DNA from 2 places in the Serratia sp. TSA_198.1 genome. Region 2 is predicted to be linked to the other one. Evidence: predicted binding sites of a transcription regulator. Region 2 holds the regulator's gene; the other holds the start of a gene.
The links. The regulator PhoB, encoded in region 2, activates phosphate uptake and scavenging genes when phosphate is short. The targets are predictions, from matches to a motif close to CTGTCATAAAACTGNCNNAT.
Positions count from the first base shown of each region.

Region 1: ACUTSW_RS08375 (heavy metal response regulator transcription factor) is a predicted target of PhoB. The motif match lies at 7,349-7,368, and genes of this name have one in related genera.

Region 1 is NZ_JBQZFP010000001.1:1,768,362-1,777,898, reverse strand. It holds gene rhtA (threonine/homoserine exporter RhtA) at 1-762, opposite strand, end outside; gene ompX (outer membrane protein OmpX) at 1,162-1,680, shown strand; gene ACUTSW_RS08410 (nitrilase family protein) at 1,778-2,761, opposite strand; gene ACUTSW_RS08405 (LysR family transcriptional regulator) at 2,855-3,730, shown strand; gene ACUTSW_RS08400 (GNAT family N-acetyltransferase) at 3,740-4,270, opposite strand; gene ACUTSW_RS08395 (HPr family phosphocarrier protein) at 4,337-5,113, opposite strand; gene ACUTSW_RS08390 (molybdopterin-dependent oxidoreductase) at 5,286-6,053, opposite strand; gene ACUTSW_RS08385 (cytochrome b/b6 domain-containing protein) at 6,046-6,651, opposite strand; gene ACUTSW_RS08380 (hypothetical protein) at 6,666-7,292, opposite strand; gene ACUTSW_RS08375 (heavy metal response regulator transcription factor) at 7,433-8,104, shown strand; gene ACUTSW_RS08370 (heavy metal sensor histidine kinase) at 8,101-9,537, shown strand.
Region 2 is NZ_JBQZFP010000001.1:2,281,018-2,290,554, forward strand. It holds gene brnQ (branched-chain amino acid transport system II carrier protein) at 1-673, opposite strand, end outside; gene ACUTSW_RS10975 (cobalamin-independent methionine synthase II family protein) at 1,122-2,228, opposite strand; gene ACUTSW_RS10980 (PstS family phosphate ABC transporter substrate-binding protein) at 2,441-3,379, opposite strand; gene phoR (phosphate regulon sensor histidine kinase PhoR) at 3,396-4,712, opposite strand; gene phoB (phosphate response regulator transcription factor PhoB) at 4,737-5,426, opposite strand; gene sbcD (exonuclease subunit SbcD) at 5,651-6,883, shown strand; gene sbcC (exonuclease subunit SbcC) at 6,880-9,537, shown strand, end outside.

The DNA.
Region 1 (9,537 bases), 510 kb from region 2:
CGAAAGCGCCGCCATTGCCGGCTCCAGGCTCATCAGAGTGCCGAAGGTGCGCGCCGGGATTTTCGGCAGCGCGATGATCTCCAGCGAATATGGGAGCGCGGTCGACAGGATCGCTACCGCCAGCGCGGTGGGCAGAATATCGACATTAAGCAATACGCTGCCGGCTTGCCAGGCGCCAATCGGGCAGAACACCAAAGCGGCTATCAGGGAACCGACTGCCACCGTTCCCGGCCCGTGATCGCCGCCGGCCTTCTGGCCAAAAATAATATAGACCGCCCAGCAGGCGCCGGCGCCCAGCGCACAGGCTGCACCGAAAGGATCGATACTGCCCATGTCATGACCCAGTGGCAACAGGAACCACAATCCGACCAGTGCCAGCACCACCCATAAAAAGTCTATCGCACGGCGTGAGGAAAACATGGCGACCGCCAGCGGGCCGGTGAATTCCAGCGCCACGGCGATGCCGAGCGGCAGGGTGCGCAGCGAAAGGTAGAACAGGTAATTCATGGCGCCCAACGCCAGGCCGTAGACCAACAGCGGCAAGCGGCTGCCGGCGGCGAAGCGCATGCGCCACGGGCGGAAGATAATAAACAGAATCAGCGTGCCGATGCTCAGACGCAGCGTGGTGATCCCTTCCGCGCCGACCAGCGGAAACAGGCTTTTGGCCAGCGAGGCGCCGCCCTGGATCGATACCATGGCGATGATTAACAAACAGATGGGCAGCAGCGCGGAAGGCGCTTTAGCGGGTGTAGACGCAGACATCCTTATGAGCCTTTTGTTCGCCTTCCACAGCCTTGGGAAGACAGTCGAAATTTGGATGAGGGCAGTGTAAATGAAATGGGGTAAATGTGTCTGCGAAAAGCGTACGAAACGGTAAAAGCCACCGGCTTCAGACGCAAAACAAGTGCAAATGGTCAAAAAGTGCGCATTTATTTCGGAATTGTCTGGATATTAAATAGGTGATTCTTGTCACACAAACGAGTAGAATGCGGCTCGAAAATAGAGCGAAAAGAAGTAGATATACTGTTCTTGAAATCTTATGTTACACGATATAAAGCGTTAGACACTCATTTTAAGGCAGAGTTTCACGCTAATTTTTGCTATATTTTCAATGCATGAACAAATGGATTTACTTAAAAATATAACGCGTTTGAGGTGGTTATGAAAAAAATTGCATGTCTTTCCGCAGTAGCAGCCTGTGTATTAGCAGTAACCGCAGGTACCGCATTCGCTGGTCAGAGCACCGTATCCGCTGGCTATGCGCAGGGTGACTTCCAAGGCGTTGCCAACAAAGCCGACGGTTTCAACCTGAAGTACCGTTACGAGTTCGACAACAACCCACTGGGCGTGATCGGTTCCTTTACCCATCTGGAAAAGGACGGCTCTCAGGGCGGTTACTACAACAAAGCGCAGTACAACTCTATCACTGCCGGTCCAGCTTACCGCTTCAATGACTGGGCAAGCATCTACGGTGTGATCGGTGTTGGCTACGGCAAAAACATTGATAATGCACAGAACGGCACCGATCGTAACGGCAGCAGCGACTACGGCTTCACTTACGGCGCTGGTCTGCAATTCAACCCAATCCAGGAAGTTGCTCTGGACGTAGGTTACGAGCAGAGCCGCATCCGCAGTGTTGACGTTGGCACCTGGATGGTTGGCGTAGGCTACCGTTTCTAAGATTTCTCCATGCCTGCGGGCGTGAGCGTACGGCGCAGTTGGCCGTACCGGATAAAAATCCGCCTTCGGGCGGATTTTTTTTGCCTGAAATTCAGCGTTATTTACCCAGTTTTTGCGCCGGTTGCGATGAGAAGCGGGCGCTGCGGGCATCGCGCTCGTAACCCTGAGGTTCCGTGAGGATGCCATATAACGCCGGCCGACGACCGTGGATCCAGCGACGCCCGGTGCTGAGCGGGATCAGCGACAGATCGAGGTCGGCGATGACCATTTGATCTTCCGCAGCCCAGGTTTCCGCCAGGATACGACCATAGGGATCGAGGATCATCGCGTTGCCGGTACGCACTTCGTCGTCATCGCGCCCCACGCCGTTGCTGAACAGAATAAACAGGCCATTGTCATGGGCACGTGCCGGTAGCCAGCGCATCAGCCAGCCGCGCCCGTGTTCGCCGCGGAATGCCGCCTCTATCGCCTGCGGATTTTCCGCACGCTGCTGCCACAGCGCCAGCGGGATTGGTTTCATGCCGTGGGGGCTGCGCGAGTGGGTGCCACCTGTCTGGTGCGGTGCCAACAGCACGTCCGCTCCCAGCAGTGTGGTTGCGCGCACGTTTTCCACCAGATTATTGTCCCAGCAAATCAGAACGCCCATCCGCACTCCCCAGGGAGTATCGAACACGGTAAAGCTGTCGCCGCTGGCTATCGCCTCATGTTCAAAGGCGTGCAGTTTACGGTGAACGTGAAGGTTACCGTCGGGCAGGCATACGGCGTAGGCGTTGTAATAGTTGCCATCCTCGCCCAGCTCAATCAACCCGACACCGATTGCCATGTTATAGCGTTCCGCCAGTGGACGAATGCGCGCCAGAGAAGGGCTGTCGGCGATAGGTTCCGCCAGGGCGCCAATCTCGCCGGCGCTGAGGTGCCGCACGTGCCAGTAGCCGGTAATGCACATTTCCGGAAAGGTTAATACCTGGATCTGTTCGGCGGCGGCGCGGGCGATAAAGCCCTCCATTACCGACAGGTTGTAGTTTTTATCATTGGCGCGATGCTGAAATTGCACCGTCGCGGCGCGCAGAGACGTTGTCATAAGGTTACCTTTGGCTGTTATCTGGCGTTGATTACAGCAGGCGTATTGATTACTGTATAATCAATTAAATTCCTATATCGATAACTTGGTGGAATGGATATAAAACAACTGCGCGCTTTCGTGGTGCTGGCCGAGCAGGGCAATTATCGTCTGGCCGCGGAGCGGTTGTGCATTACTCAGCCGGCGTTGAGCAAACAGATACAGGCGCTGGAAACACTGCTGGGGACCCGGCTGTTTAACCGTGGCCGTCAGGGCGCTCAGCTTACCGCCAGCGGGCAGCGGTTGTATCCCGAAGCCCAGACGTTGGTCGACCGACATTTGCAGTTTCAGCAGCATGCTCTGCGGGTGGTGCAAGGGGCTGAGGGGCGGCTGGCGCTCGGGTTTGGCCTGTCCAGTTTCCATTTGGCGCCGCAGTTGGTCGCCGCCTTCCGCCAACGTTTTCCGGCGGTGGCCGTGGGGTTGGAGGATCTGCCTTCGGAGCGGCAATATCAGTTGTTATTGCAGGGAGAATTGCAGGTGGGATTTGTGCGGTTGCCGGTCAGTGCGCCGCTGCGGGCCACAGCGTTGCTGAGCGATCGGCTGGTGTTGGCGGCGCCATCGGCGCTGGCGCTGCGGGCGGAAACCCTGATGGCGCGATTTAACACCTTGCCGCTGTTGCAACTGACGCCCAAACGCGGGCGCGGTCTGAGCGATCAATCGCTGCGCTTTATTGCCGCGCATCAATTGACGCCGAATGTCGTGCAGCAGGCCGGCGACATCCAGACGCTGCTGGCGCTGGTCGCCGCAGGCATTGGCGTGGCTCTGTTGCCGCACAGCGTCACCCATATTGTGCCTACGGGCATCGATATCTTGCCGTTAAGCGGTGACGCGACCGAATGGCAGGTCGGAATTGCCTGGAATCCGCAGCAGCCCGACGCGTTGCGGGATAATTTTATTCAGGTTGCGCTGGCGACGGTGCAGGCGCCTTAAAGCCTGCGTTCATAAGGGGCAGCGCATCACCACAATCGGATTCTGGTGGTATTCGCTTCGGTGGCTTTCGCTAAAGCCGACTTTTTTCGCCAATGCCAGCGAAGGCTGGTTCTCCGGCGAGATAATACACACCGCCTTATCGCTGGGTAAGTGTTCCTTCCCCCAGGCCAGCGCTGCCTGCAAGGCTTCGGTGGCATACCCTTTGCCCTGCGCCGCCGTTATCAATGTCCAGCCCATCTCGGGGGCGTCGAGTGCCGGGATAATAGCGCGCTGGAAATCGGAAAAACCGATGCCGCCGAGGTAAGCGCCGCTGATTTTATCGCGTACCGCCCAGTAGCCGTACCCTAATAGCGTCCAGTGACCAACGTACCGCATCAGTCGGCCCCAGGAATCTTCACGATCCCTCGGAGTACCGCCGATATAGCGGACAATTTCAGGATCGGCCCACATGGCGGCCAGCGATTCAAAATCGTCAAGCCTATGCGCATCCAGGCGTAAACGATCGGTCAGCAACGGCGGTGCGGTGGTGATAAGCGGCATTATTTTTTCCTGCACAGAGCGAAAAACGGTGTAGCGAGTATGCCAGAGAAGTGACGTCGCCAGCCATTAGAGGTAAGGCTTTATCCAGCCAAGCCCGGCTGCGGTTTCGCCGCGAGGTTTGTATTCACAGCCGATCCAACCCTGATAACCTATGTTGTCCAACTGTGCGAACAGCCACGGATAATTAAGTTCGCCGTCGTTCGGCTCATGACGATCTGGCACTGATGCGATCTGAATATGGGCGTAGCGCCCGGCCAGCGAGGTCATCAGGCCGCTGATATTGCCATCAACCAACTGAGCATGGAAAAAATCAAACTGCATGAAAACGTTCGGGCGATCGATAGCCTCGACCAATTGCGCGGCCTGGTGTTGGCTGGAGAACAGATAGTGGGGTTTCACCTGTGGGCTGAGGGCTTCGATCAAAACCTTGATGCCGTGTGCGGCGAAGGTCTCTGCGGCATAGCGGATATTGCCGATAAAGGTCTCGCGATAGCGCTGCCAGTCGGCTCCCGGCGGGACCAATCCGGCCATCACGTGCACGCAGGGGCAATTCAGGGCGATGGCGTAGGCCAACGCGCATTCGATATCGGCGCGCGCATCCTGTTCGCGGCCGGGGACGGCGGCCAAACCCCATTCACCGGCTACAACATTGCCCGGAGGGGTATTGAACAGCACCTGTTGCAGATCATGACGCCGCAGCTGTTCCGCCAGCAGTTCGGCTGGATATTCATAGGGGAACAGAAACTCCACCGCCTTGAACCCTGCGCCTGCGGCGGCTTCGAACCGCTCCAGAAACGGCAGATCGTTAAACATCATCGATAAATTGGCAGCAAATTTAGGCATGTTCCAGCTCCGTAATCCGGCAATTTCTTCATGGTACAGGGCAGCATCGGGGTGCAGAAATGATTTTGCAGGTGGATATCAGAAAATGAGGTTTAAATAGAAAAAAACCTGGCGAGGGTTAACGCTCTTTTCCAGCCGGCAGCGTGGGTTCTGCGCAGTACTGCGCAGAAAACTAGATCCCGCTAAACCAGTTATAGCCTTGATCTTCCCAGTAGCCGCCGGGATTGGTATCGCTGACAAAAATGGCGGCGATATGCTTGGCGTTCTTGAAGCCCAGCTTGGTGGGCACCCGCAACCGCAGCGGATAGCCGTAGTCCACCGGCAACGCCTTACCGCCGAAATCCAGCGCCAGGAGGGTCTGCGGGTGCAGTGCGGTGGCCATATCTATGCTGGAGTAATAACGATCCGCGCATTTAAAACCGACGTAACGGGCATTCAGATCCGCCCCGACATGCTGCAGGAAGCTGCGCAGCGGTACGCCGCCCCATTGCCCGATGGCGCTCCAGCCCTCGATGCAGATCAGCCGGGTTATCTGGCTCTGTTGCGGCAGGCGTTGCAGCTGTTCCAGCGTCCAGGGGGCGGTTTTCTCCACCTTGCCGGAAATTTCCAGCCGATAGCTGGCGAGATCCACCTCCGGTACGTTGTACTCGGGGTAAAACGCGTTGAACGGGAAGGGGTGGGTAATCTGATCCGGCCGATAGGTTTGCGCCAGCCGCTGGCCGCTGAACAGCCAGGCCTGTACCCGATCGTTCCAGCGCGACATGGCCCACAGCACTTTATCCACTTGATCGCCGTCTTGCATGTTGCAGCCGGTCAGCATGGCGATGCCGCCCAGCGTCAGGCCGGAGCGCAGCATCAGGCGACGTTGCAGATTGACCAGCTGTTTTTTCTGGTCCGGTTCCAACGCCGGTGTCGAAGGGCGCCGTTGTTTATCATTCATGTTTGCCACCCGTAATCATTGCCCATAGCGTGCGCGGCACGATAATCACCATTAGCAAGTGAATCACCACAAATAACCCAATGGCGGACATGGCGAAAAAATGCACGTAGCGCGCGGTGTCAAACCCGCCAAACAGGCCTACCAAGCCTTGCAACTGCACGGGTTTCCAGATGGCCAGTCCGGAGAGCACCAGCAGCAGCCCCAGCGCCAGCACGCCCAGGTACATCAGCTTTTGAATGGCGTTATAGCGGCCATGGTGATGCTGCAGCCGCAGCGTTAGCGCCTGCCCGATTTCGCGCCGCAGCACCTTGGCGCTGAGCGGCAGCAGATCGCGCCGGAAATGGCCGCTGAACAGGCTCCACAACAGGTAGCACAGCGCGTTAAACGCCAGCAGCCACATGACCGCCAGATGCCAGCCAATCGCGCCGCCCAGCCAGCCGCCGAGCGTCATCTGTGGCGGAAAGCGGAAGCCGAACAGCGGTGAGGCGTTGTAGATTTCCCAGCCGCTCATGAACATGCAAACCATGGCGAACAGGTTAACCCAATGGGTGATCCGGACCGGCCAGCGATGCACCGGCCGCGGCGCGTTGGTTTTCATCGTTTTTTCCTGGGTCACATTGGCGGAACGGTGCCGTCTTTGCCAGCGGAGATGCGGGTGGCGACGCGTTCGCCTTTCTCGTCAGTGGCGGAGAACAGCACAATGTGCGCGCCCGGTTTCAACAGGCTGCGATCGCCGGGATCCAGGGTGACGATCGGCACGTCTTCCGGCACGGTGACGGTTTTCTGCTGGTTACCGTAGGTCACGGTCAGAGTGCGGCCGTTGGATTTCACCAGCTTGCCGACGGTGCCGTTGGTCATGGTGTCTACCTTACCGTCGGCAGATTCCCAGGCCGAGTGGCCCTCGCCGGTGCCGCGCAGGCTGGCGGCGAACACGTGCACTTCCAGCGCTTTCAAGGTGCCATCCGCTTGCGGTACGGCGGCGGTGCCGATAAAGCTGTCCGGCTTGATATCGTCCAGCGTGCCCTTGGATACGCTCAGTACCTTGGTTTGATCGTTGATTTTTACGCTGACCTTTTCCCCTTTACGGTCGGTGAGCTGCAGGCTGCTGTCGCTGACTTGAGCGATAGTGCCACGCAGTGGAGCAATGACTTTTCCCGGTGCCGGGGCGGCGGCGGCAATGCCGCTGCACAGCATCAGGGTGGACAGCAGTAAACCGGCAAAACGATGACGGGTAATCATAATCTTCTCCTTTGTATGGGTTGCCGGTTAAGCATGGTCGAACAACAGGGACAGCACCATGTCCGTTTGATGACATTAATGTCATCAAGAATGTCAGCCGAAACTGCTAGTATTTCCACAGATGCAACGAGGTGGCGACAATGCGGATATTGGTGATTGAAGACGACATCAGCACGGGTGATTACCTGAAAAAAGGGTTGGGAGAGGCGGGGTACAGCGTCGATCTGACGCGTAACGGCACTGACGGGCTGTTCCGGGCGCTGGAGCACGGTTATGACGCCATCGTGCTCGACGTGATGCTGCCGGGGCTGGACGGCTGGCAGATAGTGGAAGTGCTGCGCAAGAAAAGCGACGTGCCGATCCTGTTTCTGACTGCGCGTGACGGGGTGCAGGATCGCATTCATGGCCTGGAACTGGGGGCCGAGGATTATTTGATCAAACCCTTTTCCTTCACTGAACTGGTGTTGCGTATCCGCACGCTGCTGCGGCGCGGTACGGTGCGTGAAGCCGATCACTACAGCCTTGCCGATCTGCAACTCGACGTATTGCGCCGCAAGGCGGTGCGGCAGGATGTGGTGATCCCGCTGACCAATAAGGAGTTTATGCTGTTGCACCTGTTGGTGCGGCGCGAAGGAGAGGTGCTGTCGCGCACCCTGATCGCCTCGCAGGTTTGGGACATGAATTTTGACAGCGATACCAACGTGGTGGATGTGGCGATCAAACGCCTGCGTGCCAAGATTGACCGACCGTTCGCTATCAAGCTGATTCATACCGTGCGCGGCATCGGTTATGTCTGCGAGCCGCGCTCATGAACGTGCTGGCCCAACGCTGGCACACCCTGTCGCTGACGTTACGCAGCGCCATGCTGTTTGCGCTGGTGGCGGCGCTGGTGGTCAGCGGCGCAGGCTGGTATCTGTATGGCGCGATGCGTCAGGAGATGACCACCCGCAGCGATTTTCAGGTTACCGGCCGGGTGGAGTATTTTCGCCATTTGCTTAGCCAGCGCTTTCCGCTCGACCGGTTGGTGGCCAACACCGGCCTGTTTGAAAACATGCTGGGCAATGAACAGGACGTTTTGATTTTTCAGCAACCGGGTCAAAAACCCTTAATCAACGTTAATCCGGCCAGGTTGACGCTGCCGCCCATAACGCCAACGCCGGTTGACACGCCTCAGCTTCTGAGTGCGGTGAGCAGTGGGGAAACGGCTCAGGGCGTGCCGCTGCGTGTCGCATCGGCGCTGGTGAAACTGGATGACGGCAACCTTCTGCAGATCTCGGCGGCTCACGTGATGGTCAATGAACAGAAGATGCTGGCGCGCTATCTGTGGCGGATCGTCGCTGCGGTGGCTGTGGCGTTTTTACTGATCGCGCTGCTGGGCTATTGGGTGATGCGTCGTGGGTTACAGCCGCTGTGGCGCATGGCGGCGCAGGCGGCGGTGATCACGCCGAATACGCTGTCGACTCGGCTGAGTGAGCAGGGGGCACCGAAGGAGCTGCGACAACTGACCCGTTCGTTTAACGCCATGCTCGATCGGCTGAATGACGGCTATCAACGTCTGACACAGTTCTCCGCCGATCTGGCGCATGAAATCCGCACCCCGGTGGGCGCGTTGATGGGCCATTGCCAGGTGGCGCTGTATCAGCCGCGCAGCGTGGAAGAGTATGAAACCCTGTTGTCGAACAATATGGACGAGCTGGAGCGCATTTCGCGCATGGTGGAAAATATTCTGTTCCTGGCGCGCGCCGGGGAAGCGCAGGCGGTGCTGAACTGTAGCCGAATGGATATAGCGCAGGAGCTTCAGCGGGTGGCGGACTATTTCGAAGGCCTGGCGGAAGAGCGGGGCATCACTTTAGTTTGCCGGGGCGAGGGGCAACTGATGGCGGATGCGATGCTGTTTCAGCGTGCGTTGAGCAATCTGGTCGCCAATGCGGTGCGTTATGCCGACGAAAACAGCCAGATAAGGTTGCAGGCGCTCAGTCAGCCGAAGGGAAGGGTAGTGATCCAGGTGGTCAATCAAGGGCGGCCCATTTCACCGGCGCACCTGGACAAGCTGTTCGACCGTTTTTACCGTGCCGATGCTGCCCGCAGCGCCAGCAGCCATGCCAGCGGTCTGGGGTTATCGATCGTGCGCGCCATCATGACGCTGCACGGCGGCGAGGTTCGTGCCGAGTGCATCGCCGGTGAACCCTCGGCGCGCATCACCTTTAGCCTGATATTTCTCCTTCAAGAGGATTTGCAAAGCTAG
Region 2 (9,537 bases):
TCAGCAGGCCGGCATCTTTCACGCCGCGGGAACGCGCAGCGTTGACGATAACGATGCCGAACACCAGCGCGCCCAGCGTATCCATGGTCAGATAGCCGTTGACGAAGCCGGAAGAGAAAGGAACGTGCTGATAAATTTCGGTAGCCGGAATAGGCGTGCCCGCCGGCCAAACCAACGCCGCAATGCCGAGTGCGCCGAGCGCAACGATTTTCAGCGGAGCCAGCACGTGGCCCACGGTATCGAGCAAGCGGCCCGGATACAGTGAAATGCCGATGACCAGCGCGAAATACACCAGGCTGTAGATAAACAGCGGCATGGCGCCGTCGCCGGTCAGCGGTGCAATACCCACTTCAAAGGACACGGTCGCGGTACGCGGGGTGGCGAACAGCGGGCCAACCGCCAGATAACAGACCGTCGCCAGCAGCAAACCGGCGCTGCGGCCAATCGGCGTGCTAAGGGCATCAATACCGCCGCCAACGCGCGCCAGGGCGATCACGGTTATCACCGGCAAACCGACAGCGGTAATCAGGAAGCCGATTGCTGCGGTCCAGACGTGCTCACCGGACTGTAAGCCGACCATTGGCGGGAAAATAATGTTCCCGGCGCCGACAAATAAGGCAAAGGTCATAAAACCCAGTGCCAGAATATCTTTTGACGTTAAACGATGACTCATACGATGTCGTGTTGCCTGTTCAAATGAAAAAAAGTACCCGATATCGTGGTGACGTAATGCCCCCACCCGGTTGTCGGCTTGCCCTTTCATCGCGAGATCAATAAGAGCAGAAAACGCATAACGTCCGGCGTTTTGCCCTTATTCGAAATTAACCACTCATGATGATGGACAGAGTTTTAGGAGTTATAAATGGAGGTTTAGTCCGACAACGGGGGCTAAGTTAAACGTTTATAGCGTTGAAAGGCAAGTCGTGCGATAAAAACCAGAGCTATCGACCAGATAATCTTTTGCCACCAGTCGATCATATTGGCTATCAATAAATATACACTACATGATTTGTATCATTTTTGAGCGCCGCATTCACAAACCGTGAAACATTTGGCTTGAGACCGCGCGAAAACGCCAATAAACGATCGGTTTTCGCGTGGTCTGAACGGGATCTGCGCGCTTACCAAACCTCTCGGGCAATATTTACCACGCTTTGCAGCTTATTCCACTGCTGCTGTTCGCTCAGGCTATTGCCCTCTTCGGTCGAGGCAAACCCGCACTGGGTGCTGAGGCACAACTGGCGGCGATCGACAAACTGCGCGGCCTCCTCGAGACGCTGTTTCACCTGTTCCGGGTTCTCCAACTCGCCGTTTTTGGTGGTGATCAGGCCGAGCACCACCTGCTGTTTACCGGGTTTGATAAAACGCAGCGGCTCGAAGCCCCCGGAGCGCTCGTTGTCGTATTCCAGGAAGAAAGCGTCGATATTCACCTGGCCGAACAGGATTTCCGCCACCGGCTCGTAACCGCCTTCGGAGATCCAGGTAGAGCGGAAATTACCGCGACACACGTGCAAGCCGATGGTCAGATCGTCCGGCTTGCCGGCGATCGCCGCATTCAGCACGTCGGCGTAGATCTTCGCCAGACGATCCGGATCCTCACCGCGCTCGCGGATCTGCCGCCGTTGATCGTCCGAGCACAGATAAGCCCAGACGGTGTCGTCCAGCTGCAGATAGCGGCAGCCTGCGTCATAAAACGCCTTGATCGCATCACGGTAGGTCTGCGCCAGATCGTCGAAATAGACATTCAGATCCGGGTAAACCCGGTTGTCGATGGCCTTACGCCCGCCGCGAAAGTGCAGCACGCTCGGGCTGGGAATGGTCATTTTCGGTACCGCATCGCCGGCCGTCGCCTTCAGAAAGCGAAAATCCGCCAGCATCGGGTGCTGGGGATTAAAACCCAATTTGCCGACCACCTTGATGCTGCGCGCGCGGGTTTGCACGCCGTTGAACTGGATCCCCTGCTCCGCATCATAACCTTCCACGCCGTCCAGTCCTTCCAGGAAGTCGAAGTGCCACCACGCACGGCGGAATTCGCCGTCCGTCACCACCGCCAAACCGAGGTCTTTCTGTTTTGCCACCGCCAAACGGATCTGCTCGTCTTCAACCGCGCGCAACCGGGCGGCATCGATTTCGCCTTGCTGGAACTGCTGGCGAGCAGTTTTCAGCGCCGCAGGGCGCAACAGGCTGCCGACAACGTCAGCGTGAAAGGCGTGGTTGCAATCGCACATATTATGACTCCCGGTGACAGGCAAAGGATCGGGCCTCTTTGCTTCAATGATTGACAGTGTGAACTATTACGCCGAGTTACTTTGGACATCCAGACGTCTAAATAACCTATTGGGGAGCATCCTGTCACGCCGCTTGTCGGGCGGCAATAGAATAATTTTCATTGGTGTTGAGAGAAATTCATGTTGGGCGCCACTCGGCGCCCGTTGGAGGATTACTTCAGACCCAGCGCCACCCGGGTTTTGCGCAGCGTATCGGGTGGCAGCGGCAGGTAACCGTCATGATTAACCAGCTTTTGCCCGGCATCGGACAGCACGCGATCGAGAAAAGCGGCGGTCAGCGGCTCCAGCGGTTGGTTGGGGGCCTTGTTGATGTAAATATACAGATAGCGCGACAGCGGATAACTGCCGTTGCGCACGTTGGTATCATTGGGGACAACATAATTTTCACCCGATTCCGCCAGCGGTAGCAGACGCACGCCACTGGCGCGAAAACCGATGCTGGCATAGCCAATGCTGTTCAGCGAGCCGGCCACCGCCTGTACCACCGAGGCCGAACCGGGCAGCTCATTGACCCGCGGCATAAAATCGCCGCCGCACAGGGCGCGCAGTTTGAAATAGCCGTAAGTGCCGGAGGCGGAGTTACGCCCGAAACGTTGAAGGTCGCGCTGTTGCCAACTGCCGGTCAACCCCAATTCGCCCCAACGCATCAGCGGTCGGCTTTCGCCGCAGCGCCGGGTAGCGGAGAAAATGCGGTCGAGCTGCTGCAGGTTCAGACCGCGCAACGGATTGTCCTGATGCACCAGCACTACCAGCGCATCCACCGCTACCGGCACGGCCAGCGGCGCATAACCATAACGGTGTTCGAACGCCGACACTTCCGCCGCCTTCATCGGCCTGCTCATTGGCCCAAGCTGCGCTGCGCCCGCCGCCAGTGCGGTAGGCGCGGTTGAAGAACCGGCTGCCTGGATCTGCAAATTGACGTTAGGGTAGTGCTGACTGAAGTCCTGCGCCCACAGCGCCATCAGATTCGCCAGCGTATCGGAGCCGACGCTCGACAGGTTGCCGGACAGCATACCGTCCGGCTGTGCCAGTGCGCCGCGGCTCGCCAGCAGCGCCAGGCACAGCAACAACCATCGGGTAATTCGGATCATGCCAGCCTCTCGCGCGTTAATTTTTCACCGCATTCTCTGATAAAGCTGCAGGAACAATCAACCGGTTAGGCAAGGTAAAGATGAAACGGGTGCCAATCCCCTGCTCGCTGAGGATCTCCAACCGCGCATCGTGGTGGCTGAGCGCATGCTTGACGATCGCCAGCCCCAGCCCGCTGCCGCCGGTCTGGCGTGAACGGGCTTTATCGACGCGGTAGAAACGCTCGGTCAAGCGCGGAATATGTTCGGCGGCGATGCCCGGCCCGTTGTCGCTGACCTGGAACTGCGCGCCGTTTGGAGTCTGTTGCCAGCTCACCTCAATATGGGTGCCTTTCGGCGTGTGATTGACGGCGTTATACACCAGATTCGACACCGCGCTGCGCAGTTGGTCATCGTTGCCGAACACCTTGAGCTGCTCGTTCACCCGGAAGGTAATCTCGTGGTTGCCGCCGCTCAGCGACTGCGCCTCACGCTGCAACACCCGCAACATCAGCGGAATATCGACCCGCTCGTTCATATCGACGTTAGGGGCCGCCTCAATGCGCGACAGCGTCAGCAGCTGTTTGACCAGCCCGTCCATGCGCCGAGTCTGTTCCTGCATGGTACCCAGCGCCTTGCCGCGCAACGAGCCGTCCAGCTCCTCGTCGCTCATCATCTCCAGGTAACCCTGCAATACCGTCAGCGGGGTACGCAATTCATGGCTGACGTTGGCGAAGAAGTTGCGGCGCGCGCCTTCAAGCTGGCGCATTTGGGTGACGTCGCGCGCCACCATCAACAGTTGCCCTTCCGAATAGGGCATCACACGGAACTCGACGTAGTGCTCGTTATTGAGTTGCAGCGTCAGTGGCCGCGTGAATTCCTGCTGTTGCAGATAGTGGCTGAACTCCGGGTAACGCAACAGGTTAAGGATGTGCTGGCCGTTGTCTTCCGGCCAGCGGAATCCCAGCAGATGCTGCGCCAACCCGTTGCACCAGAAGATATTGCCTTCGACGGTGGTCATCACCACCGCATCGGGCAGCGATTCCGCGCCGCTGCGAAAACGTTTGATCAACAGCGCCAGTTCACGACGACGACGACGGTTGCGCTGTTGCATCTGGTACAGGCCGTAAAACAGCGGCTCCCAGCTCCAGCGCCCAGGCGGCGGCGTCATGCTGCGGTCGACCCACAGCCAGTGGGAAAGTTTGAGTTGGTTGTAGAAATTCCAGACCAGCGCCGCCAGCACGGCGGCCAGCAGCAGCCAGGGCAGATAGCCGAAAATCAGCCCCAGCAGCAAGGCAGGTAAACAGAAAAGAGCCAGCTCCAGGGCCAGCCTCTTCCAGGAAAGGCGTTCTAGCACAGCATATTCTCCAGCGCGACGCGATCAGTAACGCGTTGAGAATCGGTAGCCGGTGCCCCGAACGGTTTGAACCATTTTGTCATGACCAGTGGTCTCTAACGCCTTACGGAGCCGGCGGATATGCACGTCAACGGTGCGGTCTTCCACATAAACGTTAGTGCCCCAGACGTGATTAAGCAACTGTTCGCGGCTATAAACACGTTCCGGATGGGTCATAAAGAAATGCAGCAGTTTGAACTCGGTCGGCCCCATATCCAGCGCCTGCTCATTAGCCATTACGCGATGTGAGGAAGGGTCCAGGCTCAGCCCCTGCATTTCAATCACTTCTTCCACCGCCATCGGCGAAATGCGGCGCATTACCGCCTTGATGCGCGCCACCAGCTCCTTCGGCGAGAACGGCTTGGTAATGTAATCGTCCGCTCCCACTTCCAGGCCGCGCACCCGGTCTTCTTCTTCACCGCGTGCGGTCAGCATCATCACCGGAATATCGCGGGTCAGCGCTTCACGCTTCATATGTTTGATAAACTGGATACCGGAACCGCCGGGTAACATCCAGTCGAGCAACACCAAATCAGGGAACGGCTCAGACAGGCGCGTCACGGCGCTGTCATAATCCTCGGCTTCCAACGGTTGGTAACCATTCTGTTCCAACACAAAGCACACCATCTCACGGATCGGCGCTTCGTCTTCCACCACCAGTATGCGTCTTGCCATCGTCAATCCTGCCAATGTGTTAGCGATCACAGTTGATTGCGGGCGCCATTATGCGTCAGTTTTGTGACACTTTTATGAAAAAACCAGCCTGTTATAGCCAGTAAGCATAGCGATTATTTCCAGCTTCAAAGAAAAATCATTCAGTTGTCATAATCATTGCGTCACGACAGGAGAGTCAGCCCCCTTTATAATCACTGCCATTAGCTTATCGCCCCGGGAGTGTCATGCGCCTGATCCACACCTCTGACTGGCATCTTGGCCAGTACTTTTTCACCAAAAGCCGTGCCGCCGAGCACCAGGCTTTTTTGCGCTGGCTGATCGAGCAAATTGAACAGCAACGGGTGGATGCGCTGATCGTCGCCGGGGATCTGTTCGACACCGGGTCGCCGCCGAGTTACGCCCGCGAGCTGTATAACCGCTTCGTGGTGGAGCTGCAGCGTACCGGCTGCCAACTGGTGGTGCTGGGCGGTAACCATGACTCCGTGGCAACCCTGAATGAATCGCGCGAATTGCTTTCTTGCCTGAATACAACGGTGATCGCCAACGCCCAAAGCGACATCGGGCAGCAGATCCTGGTGCTTAACCAGCGCGACGGCCAACCGGGTGCGGTATTGTGCGCCATCCCGTTCCTGCGCCCGCGCGATCTGACGACCAGCCGCGCCGGCGAATCGGGTGCGCAAAAGCAGCAGGCGTTGCAAGAGGCCATCGCGCAACACTATCAACAGCTCTACCAGGCGGCCTGCGCACGCCGCGATGAACTGGGGCTAACCTTGCCGATTGTCGCCACCGGCCACCTGACCACGGTGGGGGTTACCGCCTCCGATTCGGTGCGCGATATTTACATCGGCACGCTGGATGCCTTCCCGGCGCAGGCGTTTCCGCCTGCCGACTACATTGCGTTGGGGCATATTCACCGGGCGCAAAACGTCGCCAAATCCGAGCATATCCGCTACAGCGGTTCGCCTATCCCGCTCAGTTTCGATGAGCTGGGCAAACCCAAGAGCGTGTTTATGGTGGATTTTGCCGATGGCGCCCTGCAACAGGTCACCGCACTGGATATCCCCAGCTTCCAGCCGATGCAACTGATCAAAGGTGATTTGGCGCAAATCGAGCAACAATTGCGGCAGTTCGCCGATTATCAAGGGGAACTGCCGGTATGGCTGGATATCGAAGTGGCCACGCAAGATTACCTCAGCGACATTCAGCGCCGTATTCAACTGCTGGCGGATCAACTGCCGGTGGAGGTGGTATTGCTGCGCCGCAGTAAAGAGCAGCGCCGCCAGGCCCTTGAACAGCAGGACAAGGAAACGCTCAACGAACTGAGCGTCGATGAGGTCTTCGAGCGGCGGCTGGCGCAGGAGACGGAAATCACAGAGCCTCGCCAGCAGCGGATGCGCCAAATGTTCCATCAGGTGGTCGAGGCCGTACGGCACAACGACGAGGAGCCGACCCAATGAAAATCCTGAGCCTGCGGCTGAAGAACCTCAATTCATTGCAGGGCGAGTGGAAGATCGATTTCACCGCTGAGCCTTTTGCCAGCAATGGGCTGTTCGCCATCACCGGGCCAACCGGCGCGGGCAAAACCACCCTGCTGGATGCCATCTGCCTGGCGCTGTACCACCAGACACCGCGCCTTAACGTGACACCGAGCCAAAACGAACTGATGACGCGCCACACCGCCGAGTCGTTGGCGGAGGTCGAATTTGAGGTCAAAGGCATCGGCTACCGCGCCTTCTGGAGCCAACGCCGCGCCAAAAATGCGCCGGACGGCAACCTGCAAGCGCCAAAGGTGGAGCTGGCGCTGCGTGAAGACGGCAAAATCCTGGCGGATAAAGTCCGCGACAAGCTGGATCTGACCGCCGCGATCACCGGGCTGGATTTCGGCCGCTTCACCAAATCGATGATGCTGTCCCAGGGGCAGTTCGCCGCCTTCCTCAATGCCGATGCCAATGACCGGGCCGAACTGCTGGAAGAGCTGACCGGCACCGAGATCTACGGCCAGCTTTCCGAACGGGTTTTCGAGCAGCACAAACAGGCCAAAGCCGATCTGGACGCCTTGCATCAACGCGCCAGCGGCATTGAGCTGCTGAATGACGAACAGCGTCAGCAATTGGAAAGCCAATTAGCTGAGCTGAGCGCGCAGGAAACCGCCCTCAACGGGCAGGCCCGGCAACAGCAACAGGCGCTGAACTGGCTGCAACAGTGGCAGCGAACGCAGCACCAGCAGCAGGAATACCAACGCCAGTTGAGCGTCGTGCAACAGGAGCAGGCCGCGGCCGAACCGCAGTTGCAACAGTTGGCGCGCAGCGAACCGGCGGAGAAACTGCGGCCGCTGCATAACGACCGTCACCGCTGCCGCAGTGAGCAGCAGGCGCTGCAACAGCAGATCGCCCAAATGGCGCAGCAGCAAGAGCATCAGCTTGCGCAGATGGCGCCATTGCAGCAGGCAGTGGAAAAAGCGCGCGTCGAGCAGCAGGCGCAGGCCGAACGCCAGCAGATCCAGCAGCGGCTGATCGACGAGCAGATCGTCCCGCTCGACCACCAGATTGCTCAACTGCAAAAAACGCAGACGGAATTGCAGCAGGCGTGCGACAACGCCGCCCGGCAGTGCCATCAGCAGAAAACGGATCTGGAGCAGTTAAACGTTCAACGCAGCCAATTGACCGCACAGGCCGGGCAACATCAGGAGAAGCTTAACGGTCTTAACGCGGCGTTGATGGCGCAGCAACAGCAGCAAAATGCGCTGGAAGCGCAGTCACCGCTGGCGGCGTTGCGCCAGCGTCAGACCGCGTTGGCCGAGCTGCGCCCCGCACGCCAGCAGCTGTTCACCCTCTCCTCGCTGTTCCGCCAGACCAGCGAGCGGCTTGAACAACAGCGCAAAGAGTTTTCCGCCCGTCAGGCGCAGCTTGGCGAACATGAGCAACAGCTGGAAGAAACGCGGCGGCACTACAAGCAGCAAAAAGCGCATCAGTTGGACGTGGAAAAAGCCCTTGAGCTGGAAAAGCGCATCGTCAGTCTGGAAGCCGAGCGCGCACTGCTGCAAAGCGGCGAGCCCTGCCCGTTATGCGGTTCCGCCAGCCATCCGGCCATTGAGCAATATCAGGCGGTAAAACCGTCCGAGACGGCATTGCGCCTGGCGGAAATGCGCGTCAAAACCGAGGCGCTGTACACCCAGGGCACCGAACTGCGCACCCGTTGCGAAAGCCTGAAGGAGCAGCAACAGCGCCAACAACAGCAAATAGCGCAGGACGAGGAGCAACTCGCCGCCCAGCGCCAACAGTGGCAAACCCTCAGCGCGCCGCTGGCGTTTGATTTCGATCTACAAGATGCCGAGCGCCTGAGCCAGTGGCTGAACGCCTGCGACAGCGAAGAACGCCAGGGCCAGCAAGGGCTGGCGCAGCACGAACAGGCAGCACAGGCGGTACAGCAGGCGAAAGATGCATTGGCCGAGCTCCAGGCGCAGCAACAACAAGCGCAACAGCAACAAGCGCTGCTGGACGAGCGCTTCACCCTGCTGGAAAAAAACCACGCCGATGCGCAGTTGCAACAGCAGCGCTTGCAACAACAGTGGCAAGAGGGCGAGAAAACCCTGGGCGAACACCGCGCGCAGCGGCTGGCGCTGTTTGGCGAACAACAGATTCCGCAGGTGCGCGAACAGCTGCGTGCCCAACTGGCCGCCTGCGAGCAGGCCAGCCATCAGGCGGCGGAACAATGGCAGAAAGCTCAGGAGCAGCGCGATCGCCTGGCCGGCCAGCTTGCCGGCCTGCAACAACAGCAGCAACGGCAGAGCGAGAGGCTGCAACAGGCGGAACAAACCTGGCTGGAAGCCCTGACCGCCAGCGAATTCAGCGACGAAGCCGCATTCAGCGCCGCGCTGTTGGATGACGCACAGCGCCGGCAATTGCAGCAGCATAAAGAACGGTTGCACCAGCGGCAGGTGGAGGCCAGCGCCCTGCTGGCACAGGCGGTTCATACGCTGGAACAACAGCGGCAACAGCGCCCGGAAGGGCTGGATGAAACCCAGGCCGACGCGCAAGCCCTGAGCCAGAGCCTGGAGGCGTTGGCGCAGCAGTTGAAAGCCTTGCAACTGCGTCAGGGTGAAGTGCGCAAC